DNA from 3 places in the Paucilactobacillus salsurae genome. Region 1 is predicted to be linked to each of the others. Evidence: predicted binding sites of a transcription regulator. Region 1 holds the regulator's gene; each other region holds the start of a gene.
The links. Region 1 encodes Rex, which represses fermentation and respiration genes when NADH is low (regulators of the CRP and FNR family bind a similar motif). Its sites were predicted from a motif close to TTGTGAANTANTTCACAA; they were not measured.

Region 1 (10,300 bases):
TCGAGTTTATCAGTTACCAAGTCAGCACTCCCATACATATCTTGTGATGTTTCTTCAGCTCTTAATGTTAAGTATGGTAATGGAATCGTGACTTCCACCTTGAAAGTCTTATTGGAATAAACTTTCAAATTCACATGGGCAGTTGCTTCCACGTTATTGTCGAAATATTTTTCTAATTTACTAATTCGTTTTGTCACATATTCCCGAATTGCTGGTGTAACCTCAACATTTTCACCACGAATATTAAACTTAAGCATAGAAAATCTCTCCCTTCAGTACAAGCAATACTTGTTCTGATATCAGAAGGACCACTCTTCTCATATCCTTACTTATATTATAGATGAGTCCAGACCGTTACACAATTGAAATGGTAACGTTTTTATAAAAAAATAATCAACGCGCCAATGTCACGCTAGTCACCGATTGTGGCTGGTATCGTTTGACTAACTGTGCCGCATGATACAAAGTTCGTCCTGTTGTGTAGACATCATCAACTAATAACACATGTTGATTAGTTAGCTTGTCACAATTGCCGGATACTATTTCAAAAGGTTGTATCATGTTTAACCTCTCTCGTCTTGTTTTTAATGACTGAGTTTCTTTACTTTCAGACTTATGTTTTAATACCGTTTCATCATAAAAATTAGTCTTTAAAAAACCTATAACTTGGTTAAAGCCTCGTGTGTCCATGGTATGGTGAGTTATTGGAATAGGAATAATAATATCTGCTCCTATGCTAGTCACAAACTGGTTAAATATATCCTGAAAAACAACTCTTAACTGATAATCACCTTGAAATTTATATTTTTGCATGTAGTCGCTAAATGCATCATTGTATTCAAAGAGTGCCCTATTATTTACTAGATACCCATAGCGTTTTTGCCATTTCTGACAATCTAAACAAATACTAGTATCATTTTGACTGTTCCCGCAACCAGGACAGATTGATGGCCCGATTTTTTTAAATGTTTGCCAACACGTTTGGCAAACCAACGGTTCTTCAATTGGGCCCAACCACAGTACTTGCTTTAAAGATAATTTAAAGTTAATTACCTTTTGACACAACACACACTGATTCATTGCAGTGCCTTGCCTTTTCGATTGACAAATTTAATTTGCTGACACGCTGCACGTACGTTGCGGGTATAGCAGCTCACCCAAAACAAAACATCCCCCGTCGGTCGCTTTGCTGATCTTCCGGCACGCCCTGCAATTTGAACTAACGCCGCACTTGAAAAAACGGAATCATCAGCGCCCAGCACCAATACATCGATTTCTGGAAACGTAACCCCTCGTTCCAAAATCGACGTCGTTACCAAAAATTGAATTTTTTGATCACGCATAGTTTGTACCTTCTCTAATCGCTGCGGATCGGCTGCATGAACGGTCATAAAGATGGTATCAGAAACTATTTTTTTAAGAGCTGCAGCAATATGTGGTAAATCTGCAACGTGAGGAACAAACAGTAGGAATCGTCTCTTTTTGTTGATTCGATTTTTGATTGCTAAAACAAGTGATTGTGGTAACCGTTGCTGTTTTAATTGTGTGCGCCATTTGACCGCCATTTTGAGCTGAATCGTTGGTAATAAGTGGCCATGATATCTTAACGGCAAATAGGTGATTGCTAATTTCTTTGTTCTGGTCTGTGCTAATAATTCTTTACTAGGTGTAGCTGTTAAATATAAGCAGCCACCTGTTTTTTTGACAGCTTGATCAGCCGCAAATAAAAGTTGCTGATTTGCGGCAAACGGAAATGCATCCACCTCGTCAATAATTAAGTTATCAAAGGCGTGAAAAAAGCGCAGTAATTGATGCGTCGTACAGATGGTTAGCTGTGCGTAAAAATATGGCTGCTTTTGGCGACCATGTAATAAGCAAATTTCATGATGCTGAAAAGCAGCTTGCAGTCTTGGGTAAAGTTCTAAACAAACATCCACTCGTGGTGAAGCAATGGCGACACGTTCACCCCGTTGCAAAGCTTGGCTAATTGCTTGAAAGAGCATTTCGGTTTTCCCAGCACCTGTCACTGCCCACAGCAAATGGCGTTCATGCTTTGCTAACGCCTGACAAATTTCTGTCGAGCATCGTTCTTGCAACATGGATAATTGTCCTTGCCACGTGAGCGAATTTTTTATTTCAGAAAATTGATTTGGCTCCGGTAAATACCAAAACTGCTCTAAGGTGCTGACTCGACCTAAATTAAGACATTGATCACAATAGTAATGTACTGCTGGTAGCGCAACTCTTTGTTTAGGTAGTTTGGAGTTACAACGATGACAAATCACATAATCTTTTTTGACCGTCATGGTTGGCAAGCGTTGTAAATTTGGTAAAATTTCGTTATCGTTAACTTCAGTAGTGAGTAATCTTCTGCCGTACATATTTTCAACTTTAATAAAATCACCCTCCAAAACTTAAATACGACAAAATAACAATTTTCTTCAAAAAGGATTTATTCAAATGACTAAACCATCTTTAACAATTGCACATGATCATCAATCTGAATTAATTATTAAAAAATCACGATTTATTTGTTCCGTATTTCGCATTGAAAATGAAGAAATGGCCAAAGACTTCATTTCGGTGACCAAAAAAGAACATCGCAAAGCCAACCATAATTGTTTTGCATACGTTCTAGGCGATCAGGACCATATTCAACGACAGAGCGATGATGGCGAACCAAGTGGCACAGCTGGTGTTCCGATTCTTGAATCGCTACAACTGACAGAAGTGCATAACGTTTTGGCAATTGTGACGCGTTATTTTGGCGGTATTAAGTTAGGTGCAGGAGGATTAATTCGTGCGTATAGCAATGCAACCACACAAGCTATTCATGAGGCTGGATTAGTTCAAAAGGTCCTTCAAGCTAGTTTAGCCATCGAATTTGCCTATCAAAATCACGATACATTGACCTATTTTTTACAGCAACAACACTTAGAAATTGTTGATGAACAATATGGTGTGGACGTTACTGTTACCATCTTTATTGATGAGAAAAATGTTGACGCCATGAAGCAGAAAATTGTTGATTTGCTGCACAATCAAGTGTCCTTTGCGCTTGGTGAACCTCGATATCATGAAATTCCTTTTCTCGGTTAGCCCAAAAAAGGCATTATCACAAAATTTGTGATAATGCCTTTTTTACGTTAATTCCCAGAAAATAATCAGTGTTTTTTGCACACTATTCTTTTAAATGATAATTATAGGTTGAAACGATAATATTCTCACGTGAATTTAGCACCGTTCTCAATCGTAGACTAGTTTGGTTATGCAATGCACGTTGCCATGGATGACGCGGTACAAATTGCGGCACTAGTACAGTCGTTGAATAATTTCTAGCGGCTGCTCGTTTAGCAATCACATCCACAAATCGTAAGGTTGGTGTTGCAATTGAACGATATGATGAGTGAATATCGACGAATCGCACATCAGGAAACTCTGCTTTGAATTCATTAGCAGTCTTATGTTCCTTGCCCGGATTCTCATCAAAAGAAACGTGCATTGCAATCACGTAGTCCCCAATTGAACGGGCGTAGTTAATCGCTCCTGCGGTCACTCTCGTCACATTGCTGACCAACACAATCACTGTAGCGCCATCAAAGTCTTTGATTTGGACTTGTGTTTTACCAGCCACGCGTAATTGTTTGGCAACTTTCTTATAATGCTCACGAATTTTATGGAACAACATCAGTAACAGCGGCATAATAATTAAATATGGCCATACCTTATCAAAATGTTGCCAGAACAAGAAAATCACTAAACTAAATGAGATCAATGTACCCACTAAGTTGATCAGTGATTTACCTAACCAAAAACCTTCACGAACTCTAAACCAGTGAATGATCATCCCTGATTGTGACAAAGTAAATGGCACAAACACACCAACAGCATAGAGCGGAATCAAAGCATTGGTTTGACCATGGAAAATGAAAATTAAGACAACCGCACCAATGGCTAGCATGATAATGCCGTTAGAATAACCAAGACGGTCACCACGGTCCATAAATGCATGTGGCATGAACTTATCCTTTGCTAAGTTAAAAGCTAAGATTGGAAAAGCTGAGAATCCAGTATTCGCAGCAACCGCTAAAATCATAGCTGTTGAAAGTTGGAGTAAGTAATAACCAATACCATGTCCTCCAAAAACTGATGCCCCAATTTGTGACAAAACAGTGGCATGCGTTGATGGAATAGTACCCAGATAGTAACTCAGGAACGTAACACCTGTTAAGAAGAATGCCAAAATCAAACACATAATTGCTAATGTATTCGCGGCGTTACGTGAACGCGGTTTATTAAAGTTTGGCACGGCGTTACTAATCGCTTCCACACCAGTTAGTGAAGATGAACCCGCAGAAAAGGCCCGAATAAAAAGTACCGCAGACATGCCTGGTACATAACTCCCAATTGCAGAAGTCGCATGGTACTCAATGTGACCAGTCGAGATATTAAAAATACCCCAGATAATCATAATTGTGAGCATGACAACGAAGAAATACACTGGGATCGTTAATAAATTAGCACTTTCGCTCATACCACGTAAATTCATTGCCATAATTAAAAAGACAATGATGACCGCAATTCCAACTGAATATGGATACAGTGCTGGAATTGCGGAAGTAATTGCTTCAGTCCCGGCAGTCGTTGATACGGCCACCGTTAACATGTAGTCAACCAATAACGATCCACCGGCAACTAAGCCACCTTCTTGGCCCCAGTTAGTGCTGGCAACAACATATGCTCCACCACCACTAGGATAGGCATGAATAATTTGACGATATGATAGCGTAATCGCTAGCAGTAAAATTAAAACAATGCCAACAATGGGTAATGAATACCACAGTGCCGCGGCAGATAATGTCAGTAAAACCGTTGTAATTTGTTCGGTACCATATGCTACTGATGATAGGGCATCTGAAGATAGCAACGCCAACGCTTTAAACTTAGTTAAATGTTGATTGCCTTCATCGAGTGTTTTTAATGGTTTACCAATTAATAAGCGCTTCAAATAACGCCACATGATAATCTCTCCTCATTGTCAATAAAAATTGAACAAAAGCAATTGTACTACACGAAATTTCACAATACTACCAAAATTCCGGAAATTCTTGGAATTCTTATTATAGACATCTATTACTCTAACACAACTAATCAGACTTCGCCTTGTCTTTTAAAACAAAAAAAGATTGCGGCATTAACGTCGCAATCTTTTATTATTTAATTTACTGAGCTTACATCATACCGCCCATACCACCTGCTGGAGCAGCAGGTGCTGGTGCTGGATTATCTTCAGGCTTGTCAGCAACAACAGCTTCAGTCGTTAACAACAAGGCAGAAACTGAAGCAGCATTTTGTAATGCTGAACGGGTAACTTTGGTTGGATCAACAATTCCAGCAGCAACCATATCTTCAAATTCATTTGTTGCAGCATTGTAACCGACGCCAGGCTTTTCACCCTTTAAGTGTTCAACAATCACTGAGCCTTCAAGACCAGCATTTTCAGCAATTTGACGAACTGGTTCTTCCAATGCACGTTGCACAATCTTAACACCAGTAGCTTCGTCGCCATCTGCTTTCACAGCAGCAACGGCATCAATGGCATTAACAAGGGCTGTACCACCACCAGAAACAAATCCTTCTTCAACGGCAGCACGGGTTGCATTCAAAGCATCTTCAATACGATATTTCTTTTCTTTCAATTCAGTTTCTGTTGCGGCACCAACACGGACAACAGCAACACCACCAGCTAATTTAGCCAAGCGTTCTTGAAGTTTTTCTTTGTCAAAGTCTGAAGTTGTTTCAGCAATTTGACCCTTCAATAGGTCAACACGTTCTTGAATTTGTTCTTTGGCGCCAGCGCCTTCAACAACGGTTGTGTTTTCTTTAGTAACCGTGACTTTATTAGCTTGACCTAATTGATCAATCGTTGCATCTTTCAAGTTCAAACCAAGATCGTCAGTAATCACTGTACCACCAGTTAAAATAGCGATATCTTCAAGTTGTGCCTTACGACGGTCACCGAAACCAGGGGCCTTAACAGCAACAACATTGAAGGTTCCACGCATCTTGTTCAAAACAAGGGTTGGTAAAGCTTCGCCAGTAATATCATCAGCAATGATTAATAGTGAACGGCTTTGTTCAACAACTGATTGTAACAATGGTAAAATGTCTTGAATGTTGCTGATCTTCTTGTCTGTGATTAAGATATATGGATTGTCGAGATCGGCTTCCATCTTATCGTTGTCAGTGACCATGTATTGTGACATATAGCCACGATCAAATTGCATTCCTTCAACAACGTCCAAGGTTGTATCAACACCACGAGATTCTTCAATGGTGATGACACCGTCGTTACCAACTTTTTCCATTGCATCAGCAATTAAATTACCGACTTCTGGGTTAGCAGCTGAAATTGAAGCAATCTGGGCAATGTCATCCTTAGTCTTAACTTCGTGAGACATCTTGTGTAATTCATCAACTGCAGCTTTAGTAGCTAATTCAATTCCGCGACGAATACCAACTGGGTTAGCACCAGCAGTCACGTTCTTCATACCTTCATTGACAATTGCTTGCGTCAATACAGTAGCAGTCGTTGTTCCATCACCGGCAATATCGTTAGTTTTTGAAGCAACTTCTGAAACCAACTTAGCACCCATGTTTTCAAAGTGATCTTCCAAATCAATTGCCTTGGCAATTGTCACACCATCATTTGTAATGGTTGGTGAGCCATACGATTGTTCCAACACAACGTTACGACCCTTTGGTCCAATTGTTGTTTTAACTGTATTTGCTAGTTTGTCGACACCTTTAAGCATTTTTGTGCGGGCGTCTTCAGAAAATTTTAATTCCTTTGCCATAATTTCAATTCACCTCATAAAAAATTGTTTGATTATTTAAAATCGATTATTCCCTAGTCAACGATTGCGACAATATCTTTTTCATGAACAACTAGATATTTTTCGCCTTCATATTCAACTTCGTTACCTGCATATTTATCAAACAATACACGGTCGCCTTCTTTAACTGAAGGAGCAAGCTTATCACCGTTATCAAGTGTCTTTCCGGCACCAACGGCAATGACCTTTCCAGTAGTTGGCTTTTCTTGGGCATTTGATGCCAATACAATGCCACCAACTGTTTTTTCTTCTTCTTGTTCAGCTTGTAGAACAACGCGATCTCCTAATGGTTTTAACACGTTTATCCCTCCATCAATTTAAAAATATTATTTTTAGCACTCGACATACTCAAGTGCTAATCACAAAATCTACTATAACATTTTCTGACTCAATTGCAAGAATTACGAACACATTTTTCAAATCATAAATCATGACAAAATAAAAAAGCCTTACCACCTGGTACGACTCTGTTTAGAAACTATTCTTCTGGTTCATTATTGTTTGTATAATGATCAATAAAATAGATTAATGTTTGTAATTCATTTGTTAGATCAACGTTTTGAACACGCAACGTTTTTGGAACAGACAAACGTAATGGTGTAAAGTTCAAAATACCATGGACACCAATTTGAGCTAATTTATCGGTCACTCCTTGAGCTGTGCTTTCTGGTACAGTTAAAATGACAACATCAATTTGTTGTTCTTGGAGTTGTTCACTCATTTCATCCATCGCATAAACGGGTACACCACTTTGAACAGTATTGATAATATTTTCATTCACATCAAAAGCTGCGCTGATACGTACGTTGCTATTTTGGTGGAAATTAAAGTTTAATAACGCGTGTCCCAAATTACCAACACCAATTAAAGCAACATTAGTCAATTTATCTTGATTCAAAATTTCTTTGAAAAAGTTCAATAAATCTTCAACATCGTACCCATATCCGCGCTTTCCGAGTTCGCCAAAATACGAAAAATCGCGTCTGATTGTGGCAGAGTCAACCTGCACTGCTTCAGAGAGCTCTGTTGAAGAAACACGGCGTTTATTTGCATCCAATAAAATATTTAAATAGCGATAGTAAATTGGAAGTCGCTTGGCTGTTGCCCGAGGAATCTTTCGGTTCACCATGATACTTCCCTCCTTAAATGACTTGATTGTGAAATTCACGTTACTTAATATTCTAGCATAACTTCTCAATTTGTGAAACTTTTTGCAAATAATTTATTTATTTTTTGTGAGTCGAAGCTTGATCAAGACTTATGATACAATCAAGTTATTAAACAAATGAGGTTAAATTAAATGTTACTGTTACAAACAAATAACGTGAAACGGCAATTTGGTGCGGATGTTTTATTTCACAATATCAATCTGCAAGTGCAAACCAGTGACCGTATCGGTCTTGTGGGCCGCAATGGAGCTGGAAAAACCACCTTATTAAAAATAATTGCGCAACTAACGACCCCTGATGATGGCACCGTCAGTCTCAAAAAAGGAGCAACATTAGGTTACCTAGCGCAAGATCAAGGCTTAGATAGCCAAAATAATATTTGGGCTGAAATGGATAATGTGTTTAGTGATCTACATGCACAGGAACAACAAATTCACAAGCTTGAGCAAAAAATTACCACTCTAGATCCTGCAACTCCGGACTATGAAAAAACGTTAACCTTATATGATCAGCTACAACATGACTTCGATATGGCTGGGGGCTTTCAGATTGAAACAAATATTCGGGGTGTCTTACATGGCTTTCATTTTGAAAACGTTGACTACGAAACACCGATTAATTCTTTATCCGGGGGCCAAAAAACACAACTCGCATTGGCAAAACTATTACTTCAACGTCCAGACATTCTAATCTTAGATGAACCTACTAATCACCTTGACATGGCGACTTTGTCTTGGTTAGAAGATTACTTAAAAAGTTACTCAGGTGCGTTATTGCTCGTTTCACATGATCGCTACTTTTTAGATCATGTGATTACACAGGTCTATGATTTAGATCATCATGAACTCACTCACTACACTGGTAATTACTCGGCTTTTGTTGACCAAAAAGCTCATAATTTAATTGTGGCACAGAAACATTACGATCAACAACAGGCAAAAATTAATGAGTTGGAAGACTTTGTTAATAAAAACATTGTGCGGGCTTCGACAACTAAACGAGCTCAAGCGCGACGAAAACAACTCGAAAAGATGGAGCGCTTGGAACGACCTGTCACAGATGATCGCCAATCTATGCATTTTTCATTTCACGCCCAACATTCCAGCGGTGAAATTGTCTTGCAAGTCAACCACGCCGTGATTGGCTATGACCAAGAAAAAATTGCCGGCCCGATTACTTTTGAAGTGCGAAAACCTCGCCGCTATGCCATTATTGGTGCCAATGGTGTCGGTAAATCTACGTTGCTAAAATCAATCTTACATCAAATCGATTTTATTCAAGGTGATATGAAATTAGGCACTAACGTTACAATTGGCTATTACGACCAAGAGCAACAGCTATTACACCCAAATAAAACGGTACTCGACGAAATTTGGGATGATCATCTCACAGTTGACGAAAAAGAAATACGTTCTTTGCTCGGTAGTTTTCTATTTATTGGTGAAGATGTGTTTAAACCTGTCCACGCCCTAAGCGGTGGTGAAAAAGCCCGTTTGTTACTCACCAAGTTAACATTCGAAGAAGCTAATTTTCTTATTTTGGATGAACCAACAAACCACTTAGACATTGATAGTCGAGAAATTTTAGAACAAGCCATCAATGATTTCGAAGGCACTGTTCTGTTTATTTCTCATGATCGTTACTTTATTAATCAAGTGGCCACAGACATTTTAGCGTTAACTAAAACTGAAATGACCCACTATAAGGGCGATTATGACATCTATCTCGAACAACTCGAAAAGCAGGCAACATCGGCAGTAACATCCGTCACTGCTACAACCAAAACCGTCCCCACAAATCAAGATTATCAACAACAAAAAGAAACGCAAAAAAAACAACGTAAGCTCCAACGTCAAGTGGATGAGCTAGAAACGCAACTTGATGATTTAGAAAACCAAAAGGCGCAATTAGAATTAACGATGGCTACGCCAGAAGTTTATTCTGACGCCCAAAAATCAGCTGATGCACAAGCACAAATGACGGCAATCGCGGAAAAAATTGCAATCTGTGAAAGTGATTGGACTCAGCTTGAAGAAGAACTTGAAAATTTCTCATAACAAAAAAGCACTGTTGTCGGAATAATAAATTTCGCAAACAGTGTTTTTTTATGCTAATGATGCAAATGAGAGTCCAGGATCGGCGTTTAACGCCATATCTGCTCTATCGCCTTGTTTAGCAGCCACATAACCAGCTGCGCCAATCATTGCTGCATTGTCACCACATAATTTTAATGGT
Region 2 (10,300 bases), on a different contig from region 1:
TGCGTGTGTGTACGATTGGATGAACTTTGTCTTCGGCTCCAAATTGGAAAGCTTCAGCAAGGTCTTGTCGTGTACCAACAAGTGAACCAGCCACTTGGATACCGTCTAAAACAGTTTTAGCAATATTTAATTCCATATTACCTTGTGGTAGTGCAACGGCAACTAAACGGCCATCTGGTTTTAACGAATCAACTGCTGCGGTGAAGGCATCTGCATTAACTGCAGTGACTTGCGCGGTATTAACACCGCCAACTTCATTTTGAATGCGTTCAGCAACATTTTCTGTTTTACGATTAATTAGTAAATCAGCACCTAATTTTTCTGCGGCAGCTAATTTATCAGGATTCCCATCAACTACAACAACGTGAGCACCGAAAACATTTTTAGCATATTGAATGGCAAGGTTACCAAGGCCACCAGCACCAACAACAGAAACCCAGTCACCAGGTTTGGTATTACCGACTTTTAATGCTTTGTACATGGTAACACCTGCACAAGTTATTGAACTAGCTTCGACAGGGTCTAATCCATCAGGAACCTTAACGGCATAGTTTGCGTCAACGATTACTTGTTGTGCCATTGCGCCATCTACTGTAAAACCGGCATTACGGACATTACGACAAAGCGTTTCACGGCCGGTTAGACAGTATTCACAGTGTCCACAGCCACCGAAGAACCAAGCGATGGAGACACGATCACCAATCTTTAAATTAGTGACGCCATCACCTAGTTTGCTGACACGACCGACACCTTCATGACCAATGACTCGACCAGGGAATTTCCCAAAATCACCATTTGCAACGTGCAAATCAGTATGACAAAGACCACAATATTCTACATCAACAAGCGCCTCTCCATAATTTAGTGGGCGCAATGTTTTTTCGATAATATCAACATAACCATCAACTGGATCGCGAACAACAGCAGCTTTCATTAAAAACAACCTCTTTCTTGCTGAAATTTTTAGTTTCACAAAATAGTTGTGAAGCTCTACAAGTTGAGATTAACAGAAAATTTCACGATATTCAAGTGAAATAGTGCACAAAATTAAAAAAATAACAATTAAGAATCCTTGTAAAATCGCATTTTCATGGATGATTATAAACTAAAAAATGAAGTGAACGTTTCACATATCAGTAATAATCATTGTGAAATTAAACTTAAAAAAATTTGAAGACGCAACCGAAGCTACTATGTTTGATTAAATAATTATGATAAAATAACTATGTTTGTGAAAAGCGTTTTAGTAAAAAATTAAATAAATACGAAATTACAATGAAGAAAGGAATAAATTCATGAGTCGAATTCTAATTATTGAAGATGAAGAAAATTTAGCACGTTTTGTGGAACTAGAATTAAAACACGAAGGCTATGACACCGAGGTCCAATTGGATGGTAGAGGAGGCCTTGAAGCAGCTTTAAATGAAGATTTTGATATGATTTTGTTGGACCTAATGTTACCTGAATTGAACGGCATCGAAGTTGCAAGGCGGGTTCGTGAAGTTAAGAGTACGCCAATTGTGATGATGACTGCCAGAGATTCAGTGATTGATCGCGTTTCTGGCCTAGATCACGGTGCTGATGATTACATCGTTAAACCATTTGCAATTGAAGAACTTTTAGCACGAGTGCGCGCATTATTACGCCGGATTAATATTGAAGGTCAAAATAGCAAAAGTGCAGATTTCCATCAAACGACGGTTACATATCGTGATCTAACGATTGAAAAAGAAAATCGTGTTGTTCGTCGTGGCGATGAAATTATTAATTTAACCAAACGCGAGTATGAGTTATTACTGATTTTAATGGAGAATGTTAATGTCGTGATGGCGCGCGAAATTTTATTGAATCAAGTTTGGGGTTACGAATCTAATGTCGAAACTAATGTTGTTGATGTTTATATTCGTTATCTTAGAAATAAAATCGATAAAAAAGGACAAAAGAGCTACATTCAGACGGTTCGTGGAACTGGATATGTAATGCGCTCAGAATAATATGAAGTGTTTAGGTGGTGTATGTTAATCTTTGCAAGCCAAAAAAAATACAGTTAAATACCGCTGGTCTTTAAAATTAAAATGGGCAATTGGTACTTCAGTTGGCGCACTGATTATCTTTGCGTGTTTGACTTTTGTCTTGTTTCATTCATTCACACAAGATTTATTGAAACAAGAAACCACGCATGTTAATCAAACCGTTAAAGTATTGAAAAGACAGTTGGGGCAAAATAATGCGCAGTTGACTAGTGCCTCTGTAAAAAAAACAATTCGGCCAAATGAACTGGTTGATAAGGGTGCAAGCACCCCGAGACGTTTGTATCGTAATGACGTTGTTAAACAACTGAGTTCGACAAGCGTGATTGTTAATATTACTGATGTGAAAGGGAACTCCTTATTCACAACTGGAAAAAGCCAACAAGCAGCTGTTACGCGAGAAAAAAAGACTCAGGTTGTAGCTAATCATAGTAAAAAAATGATTGTTGCAAATTACCCAATTCGTTCCCAAAAAAACCATCAAATTATTGGATACGTGCATGTAGAAAATCTGCTCGCAAATTATTATGACACGTACGATAGGTTGATTATCATCTCGATCCTCGTCTTAATACTGGTTATTTTGGCAAGTGGTCTAATGGGTTATTTTCTTTCTTATTTCCTACTGCGACCAATTGACGATATCCATGACACTTTAAGTGAAATGAAAAATGATCCCACTAGTGAAAAAAGAGTTCCAGAAATGCATTGTAATGATGAATTGTCGGATTTGGCAGATATGTTTAATGATATGCTAGATCAAATGCAGCGCTACATTGAACAACAGTCACAATTTGTGGAAGATGTTTCTCATGAACTAAGAACGCCAGTGGCAATTATTCAAGGACATATGGAAATGTTAAATCGTTGGGGTAAAGATGATCCTAAAGTTTTAGATGAGTCCTTGAGTGCATCGTTAAAAGAAACAAAACGGATGCAAGACTTAGTTCAAGAGATGCTTGATTTGAGTCGTGCTGAACAAGTTGAGATCAACTTCCGTGATGAGCAAACTGAGGTTCGCGAAGTTGTTCATCAGGTATACAATAATTTTAAAATGATTCATCCTGATTTTTTATTTATGTTGGATGATGATTTAAAAGAAAATGTTTGGGTCCAGATCTATCGTGATCATTTGGAACAGATCTTGATCATATTATGTGATAATGCTGTTAAATACTCGACGAAGCGGAAAGAAATCCATTTGTCGCTTTCTCGTTCAACTAAGCAAATTGAGATTGGCATTCAAGACTTTGGTGAGGGAATCTCACAAGAAGATATGAACAAAGTATTTAATCGTTTTTATCGTGTTGATAAAGCACGGAGCCGTAAAAAAGGTGGAAATGGACTTGGACTGTCAATCGCGCAAAGATTGGTGGAAGGCTACCATGGACAAATTTCTTTAGAAAGTTCATTAGGTTCAGGTTCACTATTCCGAATTACATTGCCAATTTCAAAAATTACTGCAATTGAAGACAAATAAAAAAGGCCTAATGGCCTTTTTGTTTTTTTTAAGATTCAGGATGTCGAGATTGTTTGCCGGCATTACGATTTTTGTGCTGTGTTTCAGTTGGTTGTGGCTGTTTTAATTCATCAATGGTCTCTGAAGTAGTCGTTGGTTCCACTACAGGGGTAACAACTTTTCTTGTGGGATGTTTCTTCATTTCTGCTTCAATTTCACGTCTAATTTTAGGACGATAGAGATTGATGATGAAGGTTTGAACAATTGCGAATAATCCACCAATAAAGAAGTACAGGCCTAACCCGGCAGAAGAAGAAAGTGTAAAGAATAGAATCATAACTGGGCTAGCAAAAATGGCAATTCGCATCTGCTTTTTCTGTTCTTGAGGTACGCCTAACATTGACAAGTATCCCTGAATTAAGTAAGTGACAAATGATAAGACGGCTAACAAAATGCTTGGGGCGCCTAATTTGATACCCATAAAAGTTGCACTTGATAGGTCAGGTGAATATCTGATGGCTGCATATAATGCAGCAAAAATTGGCATTTGAATGAGTAATGGCAGACATCCCATTCCGCCAGTGACACTAATGCCATTGTCACGATATAACGCCATCATTTCCTGGCTGACAGCAGCCTGCTCTTCTTGGGTCTTTGCCGCTTTTTGACGTGCTTGAATAGCCTTCATTTGTGGTGCCACAGCACTCATTTTTTCTTGAGTAATGGTTGACTTACGCATTTGACTAATCATGACTGGTAACAAAATCATGCGAACAACAAAAACGATGACCACAATTGACCAACCGTAACTGCCACCCAAAAAGTTAGCCATCCATTCCATAACGTGTTGGGTTGGTTTTGCTAGATAATCATAAATCATACCATAGGGTTTACCCGCTTTATTGACACGAACACATCCGCTTAAAAATAAGGCCAATGTTGTGATTAAAGTAATTACTGTAATTTTTTTATTCTTCATTATAAATGACTCAAATCCTTTTTGATATTTTCTCGTAAACAGTAAGTACTATACAGTATTTAAGTAGTAAATGCCACTAACTTTTCGAGGTTAACGAATTGAAAAATTATTAAAGTGTTGTTCTTTAACTGATTGAGAAAACACATGATCCACTCGTGAAAATGATGTGGGACCATTTTTGATCGCCGTTAAAAAGTGATCAAGATTTGTGTCGGTACCACTAGCCACAATGTACACACTACCATCCGCTTGATTAGAAACGTGGCCGGTGATATGCCATTTTTTTGCCAGCATCATGGTCGTATATCGGAAACCAACGCCTTGAACAATGCCTTCTACTGTTATTTGAATTGTTTTCATCTTTATTCTTCCTTACTAATTAGTTCGTGTATTTCATGGTATAATTGTCGTCATGAGGTGATCAGTCAATGGACAAAATAACGTCTGTGCAAAACCAACATGTTAAACGTTGGAAAAAGTTAGCAACCAAAAAAGAACGTCAAAAAACGGGTACATATTTGATTGAGGGCTGGCATCTTTTCAATGAAGCAAACAAAGCGTCCATTAACTTTGTTAGTATCATAACAACAAAAGACCAGCTCGCAAAACACGATGACATTTTAACATTAAATGCAGCAATATATGAAGTGTCTCCAGAAGTGATGCAGGCAATTTCGGAAACGGTAACGCCGCAGGGAATTATAGCTGAAATAAATATTCCAAATGATACATCAACTGTACTATCGCATTTTATCGGACCGTGGTTACTGTTAGATGAGGTACAAGATCCTGGCAATATTGGCACGATGATTCGGACTGCTGATGCTGCAGGGTATGAGGGCGTCGTTGCCAGTCCACACGCTGCAGATTTTTTCTCACCAAAAGTAGTGCGTTCAATGCAAGGTAGCCAGTTTCATTTACAATTGCGACAAGGTAATCTACATGAGTGGATTTCGGCCTTAAAACGGCAACAACTTCCAGTTTATGGTAGTGAACTAAATCCGAGTGCTAAAAGTTATTTATCAATTACACCAGGTAACAAGTTTGGTCTAATTATGGGTAATGAAGGAAATGGCATGCATGAAGATATTTTACAACAGACGGATGCTAATTTATTTATTCCAATGGCAGGCCAGGCAGAGTCTTTAAATGTGGCTGTGGCAGCCGGCATTTTGATGTTTCATTTACATGCAATTGACAGTTAATATGCGAAACGTTTGCATTTTTTTGAAAACCGTGTATTATATCTTGCAGGTATCAAGAAAAGGGGCAATGTATGAAAAAGAATGCATGGCAAAATGATCAAGAGTACTTAAACTTAGTTGATGATCTTTTAGCACAACCTGCCGTAAAGAAATTGGCCAATTACACGCAACATCATCATTCAGATCGATTACAACATTCTATCAGCGTCTCATTTGATAGTTACCAAATTGCCAAAAAAATGAATTTGGATTATCGTAGTGTTGCTAGGGCTGGATTACTGCATGATTTGTTTTACTATGATTGGCGGACAACAAAGTTTAATCTTGGATCACATGCTTTTATTCATCCACGAGTGGCTTTACGCAATGCAGAAAAAATTACGCCATTAAATGATATGGAAAAAGATATTATTTTAAAACACATGTTTGGCGCAACACTGGCGTTACCAAAGTACAAAGAGAGCTTATTAGTTTCTTTAGTTGATGACTACGAAGCAGAACATGAGTTTTTCAGTCCAATGCGTAAACGGGTTTCCGTTTGGTATCGCAGATTAAAAGTAAGAGCAACATTTTAAATTTAAACTATATTATAAAAAGGGGTGGATGAGTTATGGATCAAGTTATGACCACCGATGAAGAAAACTTCACACTGTGTCCAAAATTCGCAGAAACTTTCAATATTTTAGGTCGTAAGTGGAATGGCCTAATCATTGAGGTCTTACTAAATGAAGGCACACAACGATTTAAGGATTTAGTTAATAATGTACCTAAGTGCAGTGACCGTGTGCTGGTTGAACGCCTCCGTGAGTTGGAACAAGATGGCATTGTTCAACGACAGACTTACAGTGATTCATCTTTAATTATCTACTCACTGACTACTAAAGGTGAAGAACTTCGGCCAGTTATGGACTCTGTTCATGCATGGGGCGACAAGTGGTTTGATAAATTACCTGTTGACCAAGCCGACTAGTTTCACTACAATGTAATTAATAACGTTTATGAGAGTTAGTAAATTTGGCGAATGTTCAGGAAGCTATTGTCATTGACTGTAAGCAATAGTCATTTCAAAAAATTGAATTTCACTTTCATAGTTGATACTTAATCGTATTCCGGTAGAATGCCGTTACCATTCTGTGAGTGTGCATTTAATGCAAACTAGGGTGGTACCGCGATGCTTCGTCCCTTTTTGGGGATGGGGCTTTTTTTGTGGAATCGATAAGAAAAGGAGTCGTCATGGGATTAAAGGATAAGTTAGAACAATTGCGCCAACAAGGCATGCAAGAAGTTAAAGAAACACAAGATCTAAATAAAGTTAATGATATTCGCGTTAAATTACTTGGAAAAAAGGGACCGATTACCGAGGTATTACGCGGTATGCGCGATTTGAGTGCGGATGAACGACCAAAAGTAGGGCAATTTGCCAATGAAATTCGCGATGAATTGACAACAGCCATCGAAAATCGTCGAGCAGAACTAGAAAAGGCAGTTTTGAATGCCCAGTTAACACATGAAAAAATTGATGTGACCTTGCCAGGCACACCAACAGTTCAGGGCCAACCACATGTGATTCAACAAATTATTGACCAACTTGTTGATCTCTTCATTGGAATGGGTTATGAAGTAGCAGTCGGTGATGAGGTTGAGGAAGAACGCTACAATTTTGAAATGTTGAATTTACCAAAAGATCATCCTGCACGAGACATGCAAGATACTTTTTATGTGACGCCAGAAATTTTGATGAGAACCCAAACTTCGCCAATGCAGGCGCGCATGCTTGAAAAGCATGATTTCAGTCAAGGTCCATTGAAAATGATTTCACCAGGAAAAGTTTACCGTCGTGATACAGATGATGCGACGCATAGTCATCAATTCCATCAAGTTGAAGGAATGGTGATTGGTAAGCATATTACGATGGCTGACTTGAAAGGAACGTTAGAGGTCGTTGCGCAAGAATTATTTGGTGATGAGCTAGACGTTCGTCTACGACCAAGTTATTTTCCATTCACCGAGCCTTCTGTTGAGGCGGATATTACCTGTTTCAATTGTTTAGGTAAGGGCTGCTCAATTTGTAAATATACGGGTTGGATCGAGGTTTTAGGTGCAGGAATGACACATCCAAATGTTCTTGAAATGGCCGGTGTCGATTCAAATGAATACGGTGGTTTTGCCTTTGGGCTTGGACCAGACCGGTTTGCAATGTTGAAATACGGTGTCGAAGATATCCGTGATTTTTATCAAAACGACATGCGTTTTCTCACTCAATTTGATCAGAAAGGATAAACATTCATGAAGGTTTCATATAAGTGGTTACAAGAATATTTAGATTTAACAGTAAAGCCAGCCGATTTGGCTGAAAAAATTGCACGAACATCTGTGGACATTAATGATGTTTATTCACCAAGTGATGGCCTCAGTAAACTAGTCGTTGGCCACGTAGAAAGTATGACAGCTCACCCAGATTCTGATCATTTGCAGTTATGCATGGTTGATACAGGTGATGATGAGCCTGTTCAAATTGTCTGTGGTGCTCCAAATGTTGAAGCAGGTAAGAACGTTATTGTTGCTCTTCCAGGTGCACGTATTGGTAATAATGTGAAAATCAAGCGCGGAAAAATGCGTGGGGAAATTTCTGAAGGAATGATTTGTGCACTGCAAGAAATTGGCTTTAGCGAACAAATTGCACCAAAAGCTTATGAAGATGGCATTTGGTTTTTACCAGATGATGCCAAGCCAGGTGAATCTGTTTATCCTTATCTAGGGATGGACGATACGATTATTGACACAGATGTGACACCTAATCGTGGTGACATGTTCTCGATGCTGGGTAATGTGAATGATATTGCGGCATTTTATGGCATTAAACCACATTTCAAAACACGCGAAATCCAAAAATTCAGTGATGTTAAAACAGCCGATTTGGTGAACATTAATATTCCTGACCAAACATTGGCACCAACTTATACCATGTTGGCAATTCAAAATGTTACTGTACAAGATAGTCCACTTTGGCTTCAAATCAGGTTATGGAACGCCGGCATTCGTCCAATTAGTAACGTTGTTGATGTGACAAACTATATTTTACTGAAGTATGGACAACCATTACACAGTTTTGATTATGATAAATTACCTGGTCATGAAATATCAGTGCGTTATGCGCAAGCTAAAGAAACATTTGTTACTTTAGATGAACAAGAACGCGAACTAGATAGTAATGATATTGTGGTAACTGCTGATAATCGTCCAGTTGCATTAGCGGGAACCATGGGTGGGTTAGAAACAGCAATTGACAATCACACTCAAAATGTTTTACTTGAAGCGGCGATTTTTAATCCTATTTTAGTACGGAAACAAGCAAGACGTCATGATCTACACAGTGAGTCATCATCACGATTTGAACGTGGTATTAATCCAGAAACGGTTGAGCAAGCCTTAAACGAAGCCGCAGCTCTAATTGCAGATCTTGGCAATGGTGGCGTTACAAAAGAAATTGTGATTGGCAGCAAACAAGATATTCCAACGAAACAAATCACACTAGAACTTGACCGCATCAATCATGTATTAGGAACGCAGTTATCAACTGAACAAGTTGGTCAAATTTTTGATGATTTACAATTTGGACACGAAATTAATCAAACGCAAATTAAAGTAACAGTCCCTGCTAGAAGATGGGATATTGACATTGAGGCTGATTTACTTGAGGAAATTGCGCGAATCTATGGTTACGACAATATCCCTTCAACTTTGCCGACTCAAACCCAAAACGTTGGTCATTTAAGTGAGCGGCAAAAACTGATTCGATCATCACGCCATATTCTGGAAGGTTTAGGGTTGAATCAAGCTATTAGCTATTCTTTGACGACTAAAGAAAAAGCTCAGCAGTTTGCAATTATTGAAGAAAAAACACCGATGATGTTGGACTATCCGATGAGCCAAGATCATGTTGCTACTAGAATGAGCCTCATCAGTGGCTTACTAGACGATGTTGCCTATAATGTTGCTCGTAAGCAAATGGACGTTAGTTTATACGAACAAGGCCGTGTCTTTTTGAGTGAACAAGAAGGTAGCCGGCCGGTTGAACATGAGCATCTTGCCGCCGCGGTGACAGGACAATGGGGTGCTAAAACCTGGGAACAAACGACTGCCGAAGTTGATTTTTACGTTTTAAAAGGGATTGTCGAACGGTATCTTCAAAATCTGTCATTAGAGGAACCAATTACTTTCCAAGCAAATGAAGAAAGAACAGAGATGCACCCTGGCCGAACAGCAGATATTTTGCTGAATGACCAAGTGATTGGTTACATTGGGGAAGTTCATCCTAGTGTTACTAAACAACTAAAAATTCCAACCACTTATGTATTTGAACTTGATTTAGAGGCATTAATTGCAGCGCCAAAAGAAAATGATCATTATCAAGAAATTAGTAAGTATCCAGCTATTAATCGAGATATCGCGATTTTAGTGGATAAATCAATTTCAAATAGTGATATTGTTGCTGCCATTCAACAAAAGGGTGGCGCATTCTTACAAAATGTTCATCTCTTCGATGTTTATACAGGCGCTCATTTACCTGCACATAAAAAATCTCTGGCTTACACATTAACGTATCAAGACAAGCAAAAAACATTGG
Region 3 (10,300 bases), on a different contig from region 1:
TTTTTTATAGCAGCTGTGCTTGGCGACACACTTAACTACGAAATTGGTAAACATACCAGTAGTCTGATTGGTAAAAATTCATTTCTAGGAAAATTAATCAATGAAGAAAAACTGTTAAAAGCACAAACTTTTTTTGATAAACACGGCGGTAAAACAATTGTGATTGCCCGCTTCATGCCATTTATTCGTACTTTTGCACCATTTGTGTCTGGTGGAAGTCGGATGAATTATCAAAAATTCGTAAGTTACAACGTTCTTGGTGGCTTTTTGTGGGTTATCTTGTGTTGTACTACTGGTTATTTGTTTGGTAACTTACCCATTGTTCAAGAAAACTTTACATTTGTAATTTTGGGAATCATCGGCATCTCCTTACTGCCTGCGTTGATAACCTATTTACGAAATAAACTACCAGCTAATATTGAACCAGATGAATAAAAAGATTGTGATAAAGATATTGCTAAAAGCGCATTTCTTTATCACAATCTTTTTTTAGAATTGATAGTCTTTGTCAATAATTAATATTGGTTTAATGGTTTCACCGCTCATTGAATCGGCATTTGCTTGGTTAATATCCTCAAATGGGTAGAATTTTTCAGTTTTATCAAAATCGAACATCCCTTGGCGATAAAATTCAATTAACCGTGGAATATCGATTTGAGGCACTGAATCGCCCATGTTGACACCAATCACAGATTTATCATCAACACACAGGTCATTCCATGTATCAACATCAATATGATTAGGTGTGACCGCAATACAAGCACTTGTCCCACCTTGTCGTAATGCTTTAATGGAAGACTCCATTACAGATGTCACTCCAGTTGTATCAACTGCAAAATTAACACCGTAACCATTGGTCAACTCTTGAATAGCAGCCACAGCATCTTGTTGCTGACTATTAATCACATCTGTAGCACCTAATTCTTTTGCTAATGCTAGTCTTGAATCCACAATATCAACAGCAATTACTTTTGTACAACCTGAAATCTTTCCAGCCATCATTGCGGCTAGTCCAACTGCTCCTGTTCCAAAAACAGCAATGGTTTGCCCTGGACGCGGTTTTAGCGTATTAAGGACCGTTCCGCTACCTGTCACATAACCACAGCCTAAAGGTCCTAATTTTCGTAAATCAAGGTCTTTTGGCACCTTCACAGCATTGCTCTCACGAACAACCGTCGTAGTTGTAAATGATGATTGATCAAACATATCTGCAACTTGCTGTCCATTTTCTGTAAAATGAGCACTCTTATCAGGACGTACACCAGAAAGATTATTTTCTGCATAATGTAAACATTGCGTGGGGATACCTCTTAGACAATTTTCACAATTTCGACATGAATAAAATGACAAGACAACGTGATCACCTGGTTCAAAATTTTGGACATGTGAACCAACTTTTTCAACAATTCCTGAACCTTCATGTCCTAAGATAATGGGATATCCAATTTCAGCATCACCTTTACGTAAAGCCTCATCTGAATGGCAAATACCACTAGCCACCATTTTAACTTGAATATCATCGTCCTGCATTGGCGCTAATTCAATATCATCTTTAATTTGAAAACTGGAACCTTTTTGATCGACAACAGCTGCTTTTATCTTCATCAAATCATTTCCTTTCCTAAGTCAAAGTTATTAAATTTCCCCCACACCACTGTTATATCAGTTTGTGAAACATTTTTCAATCTTTTTAATTAAAAAAGCTGCGTCTAAATAGACACAGCTCCATAGATCATATAACTGTAATTTTACCGACTCCACCAATGTTTCTTTGGGTGCGCTTGCCGATATTCCATCTTTTTTTGCTTTCGTGCTGCCCTGATTTGTGCATCACGTTTATCAGCCATTTTTCGTTTAGTTTCAGGGTCAATATATTCACTAATCAAAATTTCAGGATTATGTTTTACCCCTTGTCGTTCTAGTTCTTTAAAAATGGCTAAAAATGGCTTTTGTCGGTACTTAAAACCATCGATCATAACTGAATAAAAGGCAATATTACCATTCGCCGACATATTATTTTTCATCACTGTCGATAATTCAGTTTGGTCATTCACCGTACTCTTGGCCAAAATACCAATCTGCATCACCGCATTGTTTGGTGTCATTTCGATTTTTAAAATGTTATCCCACGTCACTTTAACAGCTGGTGTTTTGGTATTGTCAATCACACCATCTTGATTAATGACATAATCAGGATGATTTAAATGGCCATTGCGAAACGTTTGATAAGCTAAATAGCCAAATAAAACACCAAAAAGAACCGCAAAGATTTTAATAACCAACCAAGTTTTCAAAAAGACAACTATAAAGAAACAAACTGTAAAAAAAGTAAAAACAGTCGTGGTCATATACGTTCTGACTTTATCAGGATAAACTTCATACATTTCTTCCATACTTAGGTGCTCTCCTTAAAATACCAAAAGAGAGATTTTCATCTCCCTTTCAAAAAATACATATGAGCTAATTGAATTAAAGTTCAACTCGCTTGGTATCTGGTAATGTTTGGAAATATACATCAATACCATCTTTATCCTTAAGTTCGTGAAGAATTTCAACTTCTTCATCACTAACTGAGGCAGTTGGGATGACAGCCTTGGTATTAGGTTTCTTAGAAACCCCAGCAACCATTAATGAGTCTAATTCAAGACCAGCATCAACAGCTTCCTTAGCTTCCTTGATATACTTAAATACTAAGATAACTGTGTCATTACCAAATTGGTCTTTTTTCCATTCGTCTGCAGCTTCTTTGGCACTGTAAACACGGATCTTCAAACCACCAGTTGAGTTGGTACTAACATAAATATCCTTCATAAAGTCATCGGCAGCTGTTCCATTATCAATCACGTAAACAGCGTTAGTACCGCGACCTTTAGTTAACTTCTGCATAACTTGACCGTGAATCAGACGATCATCGATACGTGCAATATTAATTTTTCCCATGTTAGGTTCCTCCAAAAATTTATAACTTTGTATCCTAATTCTAATTATCGTGCTTTAAGAAGTTTTTATCAATTAATTTAACACCATCTTTAGCAACTTCAATTGAATCATTGATTAATTTATCAGTATCTTCAGTTGCGTCAGAAAAGTTTTGTAAATTAATGAGAAGTGGCAAGCTTAATCCTGTCACGATCTTTAATTCGCGGTACTTCGAAAGTGTTGACAAAGCAACATTTGAAGGACTACCACCTAGTAAGTCAACGAGCACAATTGTCTCGTCATACTTTGCTGAGTTATCATCTAAAACTTGGTATGCTTGTTCACGCAATGAATCCACAGATTCACCAGGATGCAAGCCAAGACCAGTAACATTTTCCTGTGGTCCCATTAACAATTCTAGACTTTTAACGGTTTCAATACCCATATTACCATGAGTAATTACTAAGAATGCACGTTTCATTTAAATATGACCCTCCTAAAATACGACAAATTAGATGATGTAGAAAATACTCAAGACGATCAATGCACCAGTAAGATAGAGTAATCCACGGGTGATCTTGAGGCCTTGCTTTTGGAAGTACCAGTAAAGCAATACAACAGCAAGTAAAGGCAATAGACCAGGTAAGATTTGATTCAAAATGGTATTCACATTAAAGACCTTACCACTAATTGAGAACTTCAAGTAACTGCGAATCGTAATATACTGACCGGCTAAAATACCCATCATGTACAATCCTAGAACACCAAGTCCATCAATCACGCTAGCAATTCGGCCACCTGTCATAATTTCCTTAGCAGCTGAACGTCCAAGTGAATAACCCATCTTTGTGAAGTAATAACCATAAGTAAAGGTTGCAATTGCAAAACATAAAAATGGTAGCAATGCACCTAAGAAGTTACCTTGCTTAGCAAATGGTAAGAAAATAGCGATAAAAATATATTGAACAGTACCAGAGTCAATTGAATCACCAATTCCGGCAAGAGGACCCATCAAACCAACTTTTGTGTTATTAATCATGTCTTCAGAAATTGGTTCTTCACCGTTAGCAAGTGCCTTGGCACGTGCTTCTTCAAGTGAAATTGTAACACCAGTTAATGTTCCACCACCCCAAGTAGCTTGGGTGTTAAAGAACAATAAATGACGTTGGAAAGATTTTGCTAACTCATCTTTATCTTTATAAAGTTTTTGTAATGTTGGAATCATACCAAAGGCAAATGAAGGAGCCAGCATACGGTCAAATGTATGAGGAACTTCGTTAGCCCACCACCAACCAAACCAAGACTTCATTAAGTCTTTATTGGTAATGGCATCTGGTTGTGGAATACGGTGCTCAGTTGTTGCTTGTGTATCATCATTAGTTGCTTCTACTGCTTGATTGTCAGCCATTTTAATTTCCTCCTTTGATTAGTCTTGTGCTGGTTTGTTTGACGTAGTCATTACGTAAAGGATCGCAAAGATTACACCAAAGATAGCGTAAATTGTCATGTTGATTTGTAGTTTTGCAAAGGCCACACTCATGAAGTATGCAAGGAAGAAGAATGGAAGCAAACGTTTCTTTCCAATAACTTGCATGATGATTGCGATACCTAAAGCAGCAAGACCACCGCCGACACTATTCAAGACGTGAATTAATGTTCCGTGTTCAATGTTAGCAACAACACTTGAAATCACTGGGGCACCAAAGTAAAGTGCGATGAACATCAAAGGAATGAATAAAACAAATGAAATCAACGTAGGAATTCCCATAATGGATAATTTCAATCCACGTGCATTACCTTCAGCAGCATATTTATCCATTGGCTTAATGGCAAAAGTGTTAAGGAAGAATCTAAATTGATAAAGGTAACTTCCCAAAAGTGCAACCGGCACGGCAATTGCAATCGCACCTTGTGGACTCATGTGACCAAGTAACGCAACTGGTACGGCAATCGCAGCACCAATTGATGGTTCAGCTGGAAGTGCACCACCTGGTGCAACAAATCCCATGTAAACAAGTTGAATAGCAGCCGTAACAATCATGGCTTGGTGAATATTTCCCATGATAAAGCCCACCATCATTCCGGTCATTAATGGGCTAAAACGCATCGTTAAAGTGGCGAATCCTAAGATACGTGATTCAACTAATGCAACCCAAATGGCAATCAGTAAAGCTTGCCATACAGTTAAAGTGACATGCATTATAAATACCCTCCTAAATATAAGTTCCCGTGAGAAAAAATAGCAAATACAGAATTAACTCACAACAATATAAATTTTATTGCTTATTTACATTATATATGTTTGCGCTTTCATTACAAGCTTGAATATTAAAAAAGTTTCAGATAAGATAGGATTATATTTAAGGAGGCAACTATGACGACGCAAACTGTTTATATTGTTCGACATGGGCAGACGTTGCTTAACACCTTTAACCGTATGCAAGGATGGTGTGACTCTGATTTGACTAAACAAGGTCAAACTGATGCAATTACAACTGGCCAAAAATTAAAAAAAATTTTGTTCACGACTGCTTTTTCTTCAGATTTAAGACGTGCGATTGACACACGAAATCTAATTTTGGATCAATTAGATCATAAAGTTTCTACTATTGAAGAAAGCAAATTATTTCGCGAAGTTTTTTTTGGTTACTTTGAAGGATTAGATTCTGACGAAACTTGGACACGAGTTGGTCAACCACATGGATATGCAGGTCAAGAAGATATCATTCGCAAAAAAAGTCTCGCTGAAGCTCGTCGCTTAATGAAATTAGAGGATCCAAGTCAAAGTGCTGAAACTAATGACCAAGTCCTTAATCGCTGGCATGAAGGTTTATCATTCATTCATGAAAATACACCTGATAATAGTAACGTTTTACTAGTAACACATGGTACCTTTATTCGAACACTTGCTGACGAACATGACATCAATACATTAGGAAATTATCCTGAAAATGGCAGCATCACGATTCTAAAATTGACGGATGCTGGCACATCAATCGAACTTTATAATCAAAATAGTATATAATAGAAAAATCAGTTCATTACAGCGCTTACATCTGAGGGGGTGATATTTTGAATTCGGAACTTTTACAAACATTTTTAAAAATTGTGGAGTATAAGCAAATTTCGCAGGCAGCTGAAGCGATGTATATTACTCAAGCGGCTGTGAGTAACCGCCTCAATCGCTTGGAAAGTCAACTAGGTGTTAAATTGATTAATCGACTTAAGGGTCAGGCAACCGTTACTTTAACGAAATATGGTGAAAAATTAGTTCCGATTGCACAGCAATGGGTTCAGTTGGCTCGTGAAGCCAGTAATATTAAAGAATATGCAAATTATCACTCTGTCAGTGTTTTAGGAGCTCCTGATATTTGTGTTTCTATTTTATCCTTGGTTTGTCCCCTTCTTTTAGAAGATGATCCATTACTGCGGTATTCAATTAAAAATTCAAACAGTAATAGCAATACATATGACGCCGTCAATGATGGGTCTATTAATGTTGGTTTTACCTTCAGTAAATCATCACGCCACCAAATTGATGCCCGTCAAATTAGTGAAGAACGCCTTTTATTGGTTACTAACCTGCATAGTAATTATCCAGATACAGTTAGTGCCGATATGCTGTCTCGCCATGATGAAGTGTTCATCCCCTATAATCAAACTTATTTAAATTGGCATTTAATGTGTTGGGACAGTGAGTTACAACCGTTTATTCAGTTAGATTCTAGTTGTCTCGTTAATTCATACCTCCTTAATCCACAAAATTGGGCTTTGGTTCCAGAATCCATGGTCAGATTCATGCTTAATAATCATGCACCGTTGCGGGTTTTAAAGCTGCTTGAGGAGCCACCTGCACTGCCAATTATCGCCATTCGCTCTAAAGCAGATACAACAAATGAACAAGAAATTGACCGTCTGATCTTAAAAGTGCGCTCTGAATTATTCAAAACACACAAAGAAAAACTAGTTTTACCAAAATAAACAGACAAAACCTGCTACTCCAAATCGAGTAGCAGGTTTTGTTTATCACTATTAAATTAACAACCCATTGTTATTAATAGATTTGGCCACTAAAATCGTCATATAAGCTGTCAAATGAGTTATCTTCTGAATCAATTTTCCATTTGCCATCTTCTTTTGAAACTTTAATCTTGGTATCATAACTTTCTGATTTGACATCTGCTTTTTTCAAAATGTCTGCAATATTATCAACCACCTTGTTAACGGCTTCTTGATTATTTGCATCAATATCCAACTTACCGTTATCAATGGCATCCATCACCTGATCGTTAATTTGATCGGAGATGTCGTCTAAATCAATTGCTTTAACCTTAACCGAAATTTCTGCAGATTCAGCGGATGCAGATTCAATCTTATACTCAACGCTTCCACGATCCGCATTGGCTTTCTCTAATGCAGAAGATACGGCTTTAAATTGATCATCGGAAAGATCAGCGTCGCTGAGTTCAGTATCTAAATTATCTTTCAATTTATCGTTAAAATTATCTTTTTCTTCATTTTTATCGTTAGCAACATATTTTGAATAATTACTATCACTCTTGCCTAAGAAGATTGTGTCTACATAAGCTTGTACCGCTTTTTGCGCTTGTTTGGTACCATCTTTATACTTATTTGCTGCTACGTTAATTTTAATTGCTTTTGAATCACCACTTGTAACATCAGGTAAATATTTCAAAGTGTATTTAGCTGTCTTGTCAACTGGGAAAACAATATAACCGTCTGCGTCATCGCCACCATCGATCTTTTCGCTAAAGGTTTTAAAATCATCATCGTCATTAGACATATAAACATCATCTTTTGTACTAATTTTGTGCCCATCTTTATCAATTAATTTAAAATCACTGCCACTAGCATAAATGTCGTCATCAGTTTTGTTCTTCACTTGTACTTTAAGTGCTAAATATCCTTTATTTCCCTTAGTTTGAGAAATATTGGCTGAGTCTGGCACAATATAAGATCCTGATTCGACTTTCACAGCTGCTTGAGAATTTCCTTTATCACCACTTTTGCCACAACCAACCAGTATTAGTGAAAGGCTGAACATAGCAATCGTTAAAGTTAGCGCTTTATTTTTCATTTGTAAACCCCTCCAAAGTTAATGCTCAATATTTATTACTCAATTCTATTTAACCTGATTAACAAACTAATATCAAGATAATTTGAATACTTTTGATAATTAATATCATATTGAAAGATACACAACCGGAATAAGATGGCATTTACTAAAAGTTATCGTTTATTTAAGTATCATAATAGTTCTTATTGATGGTATAATATTAACCATAGAAACATACAAAGGAGCCGTGGACGAGTTGCCCTACTAATTACCATTACCTGGTAAGACTCAAATCAAATATAACAAGACACATTATCTACAAAGGAGACTACAAGCTTTATGAAAGACGATGATCCGCATATACGCCGCAATCAACATTGGTGGCAAGCGACTGAAACACAATTAAAACAAGAATTAACAACAGATACAACTGACGGTTTAACGACAGATGAAGCAACAAGTCGTCTGCAAAAATACGGAAAAAATGAATTAACCAGCAAAAAACAATCTAATTTTATTCGCTTTATCAAACAATTTAACAACAGTATCATCTACATTTTAGCTGCTGCTGCAGTGATTACTTTTCTGATGCACCACTACTCCGATTCAGTAGTTATCAGTTTAGTGATTATCTCAAATGCGTTTATCGGCTATTTTCAGGAACGCCAAGCTGATGATGCACTGGCTAAAATTAGTGAATTACTGATCTCAAAGAACTTCGTCATTCGTGACGGTCAAAAAATTGAAATCGATTCTCGTGACTTAGTGGTTGGTGACTTAGTTAATTTAGAAGCCGGTGACGCGGTCCCTGCTGATATTCGTCTGATTTCCGCAGACAATTTTAACGTCCAGGAATCTTCATTAACTGGAGAATCAGTCTCTGTTGAAAAAACCGAAGATCCAATCCAAAAAGATGATTTGTCCATCACTGATCAAACAAACATGGCATTTGCTTCCACTTTAGTTACCAATGGTTCCGGCCTTGGTGTTGTGGTTGCAACTGCTGAACAAACACAAATTGGTGAAATTCAACAATCTGTGAGCGAAGTTAAGTCACAACCAACACCCTTAATGAAAAACTTAAATCGTTTAGGTTTTGGTTTATCTGCTGCAATTGTGATTGCCGCAGTCGTTTTATTCGTCATTGGTTGGATAACACACGTTTACAGTTTGCCCACACTATTGATTGCGATTGTCACAATGGTGGTTGGTTCAATGCCTGAAGGACTTCCCGCTTCCACTTCAGTTGTCCTTGCTATGGGAACTCGTCAAATGACTAAAAAAAATGTCATTGTGAAGACGCTCCCTGCTGTCGAAACATTAGGTGCCGTGGATATTGTGAACACGGATAAAACCGGTACATTAACTAAAAACGAAATGACGGTCACTGATATCATTACGTCAAAACATGCTTTTACCGTTGGTGGTGTGGGTTACGATAATGATGGAAACGTTGATTTAGGTGGCCATCTTGAACTAAACGGAAACAAATTTAATTGGAAAAATGATGAGGCTTTGTCCTGGATTGTCAACATTGCCGGTGAAACCTCAGATGCTGAATTAAATCTTAATAATGGTGTTTGGGAACTCACTGGCGAACCGACTGATGGTGCACTGACAACTCTATATAAAAAAATTACCGGTCATGATCCTGAAGTGATAGAAATTGACTCACAACCATTTGATTCCGCAACGCGTTATTCAGCTCGGTTAGTTGATCACGATGGCCAACGAATTTTGATGCTCAAGGGCTCTCCTGCCACAATTATGAATATGACAGTCCATGATCAAGCTCAAAATATTGATGAGTCCTATTGGAATCAACAAATTGCTAACTTAACGGCTCAGGGAGAACGGGTTGTTGCACTTGCCTACCAGAAAGTGGATACCCAAATCGCGGAAATTCCAGCGATAGATTTGGGTGACGGTCTGACTTTGGCTGGAATGGTCGGTATGATTGATCCACCACGTGAAGAAGTTGCTTTATCAATACGGCAACTTCGACAAGCAGGTGTCAAAGTTAAAATGATTACCGGTGACCATCCTGATACTGCATCTGCCATTGCTAAAAAACTGGGCCTCGATGAACGTATCAAATCTATCACTGGTCCAGAAATTGACCAAATGACACCCGCTGAGTTACAAGATTGTATCGACGATTACAACGTTTTTGCTCGAACGACACCCATTAATAAACTACAAATTGTTAACGCTCAACAAGCAAACGGTCACGTCATTTCAATGACTGGTGATGGCGTCAATGATGCCCCAGCGTTAAAACAAGCAAATATTGGGGTTGCCATG

Region 2: adhP (alcohol dehydrogenase AdhP) is a predicted target of Rex. The motif match lies at 1,028-1,045, and genes of this name have one in related genera.
Region 3: ACYVQZ_RS08060 (NAD(P)-dependent alcohol dehydrogenase) is a predicted target of Rex. The motif match lies at 1,668-1,685, and genes of this name have one in related genera.

The regions. Positions count from the first base shown of each region.
Region 1 covers NZ_BAAHWX010000006.1:42,469-52,768, forward strand. Annotated here, with positions in the region: gene hpf (ribosome hibernation-promoting factor, HPF/YfiA family) at 1-257, opposite strand, end outside; gene ACYVQZ_RS06585 (ComF family protein) at 394-1,014, opposite strand; gene ACYVQZ_RS06590 (ATP-dependent helicase ComFA) at 1,077-2,396, opposite strand; gene ACYVQZ_RS06595 (YigZ family protein) at 2,461-3,099, shown strand; gene ACYVQZ_RS06600 (APC family permease) at 3,182-5,020, opposite strand; gene groL (chaperonin GroEL) at 5,232-6,857, opposite strand; gene groES (co-chaperone GroES) at 6,911-7,195, opposite strand; gene ACYVQZ_RS06615 (redox-sensing transcriptional repressor Rex) at 7,375-8,025, opposite strand; gene ACYVQZ_RS06620 (ABC-F family ATP-binding cassette domain-containing protein) at 8,197-10,122, shown strand; gene tsaD (tRNA (adenosine(37)-N6)-threonylcarbamoyltransferase complex transferase subunit TsaD) at 10,171-10,300, opposite strand, start outside.
Region 2 covers NZ_BAAHWX010000001.1:990-11,289, forward strand. Annotated here, with positions in the region: gene adhP (alcohol dehydrogenase AdhP) at 1-934, opposite strand, end outside; gene ACYVQZ_RS00015 (response regulator transcription factor) at 1,296-1,994, shown strand; gene ACYVQZ_RS00020 (sensor histidine kinase) at 2,026-3,510, shown strand; gene yidC (membrane protein insertase YidC) at 3,539-4,468, opposite strand; gene ACYVQZ_RS00030 (acylphosphatase) at 4,559-4,828, opposite strand; gene ACYVQZ_RS00035 (TrmH family RNA methyltransferase) at 4,897-5,673, shown strand; gene ACYVQZ_RS00040 (HD domain-containing protein) at 5,745-6,248, shown strand; gene ACYVQZ_RS00045 (winged helix-turn-helix transcriptional regulator) at 6,284-6,643, shown strand; gene pheS (phenylalanine--tRNA ligase subunit alpha) at 6,907-7,953, shown strand; gene pheT (phenylalanine--tRNA ligase subunit beta) at 7,960-10,300, shown strand, end outside.
Region 3 covers NZ_BAAHWX010000010.1:26,232-36,531, forward strand. Annotated here, with positions in the region: gene ACYVQZ_RS08055 (VTT domain-containing protein) at 1-435, shown strand, start outside; gene ACYVQZ_RS08060 (NAD(P)-dependent alcohol dehydrogenase) at 490-1,605, opposite strand; gene ACYVQZ_RS08065 (hypothetical protein) at 1,749-2,393, opposite strand; gene ACYVQZ_RS08070 (PTS sugar transporter subunit IIB) at 2,470-2,940, opposite strand; gene ACYVQZ_RS08075 (PTS sugar transporter subunit IIA) at 2,981-3,400, opposite strand; gene ACYVQZ_RS08080 (PTS system mannose/fructose/sorbose family transporter subunit IID) at 3,431-4,327, opposite strand; gene ACYVQZ_RS08085 (PTS mannose/fructose/sorbose/N-acetylgalactosamine transporter subunit IIC) at 4,346-5,119, opposite strand; gene ACYVQZ_RS08090 (histidine phosphatase family protein) at 5,294-5,944, shown strand; gene ACYVQZ_RS08095 (LysR family transcriptional regulator) at 5,992-6,900, shown strand; gene ACYVQZ_RS08100 (DUF5105 domain-containing protein) at 6,974-8,017, opposite strand; gene ACYVQZ_RS08105 (HAD-IC family P-type ATPase) at 8,336-10,300, shown strand, end outside.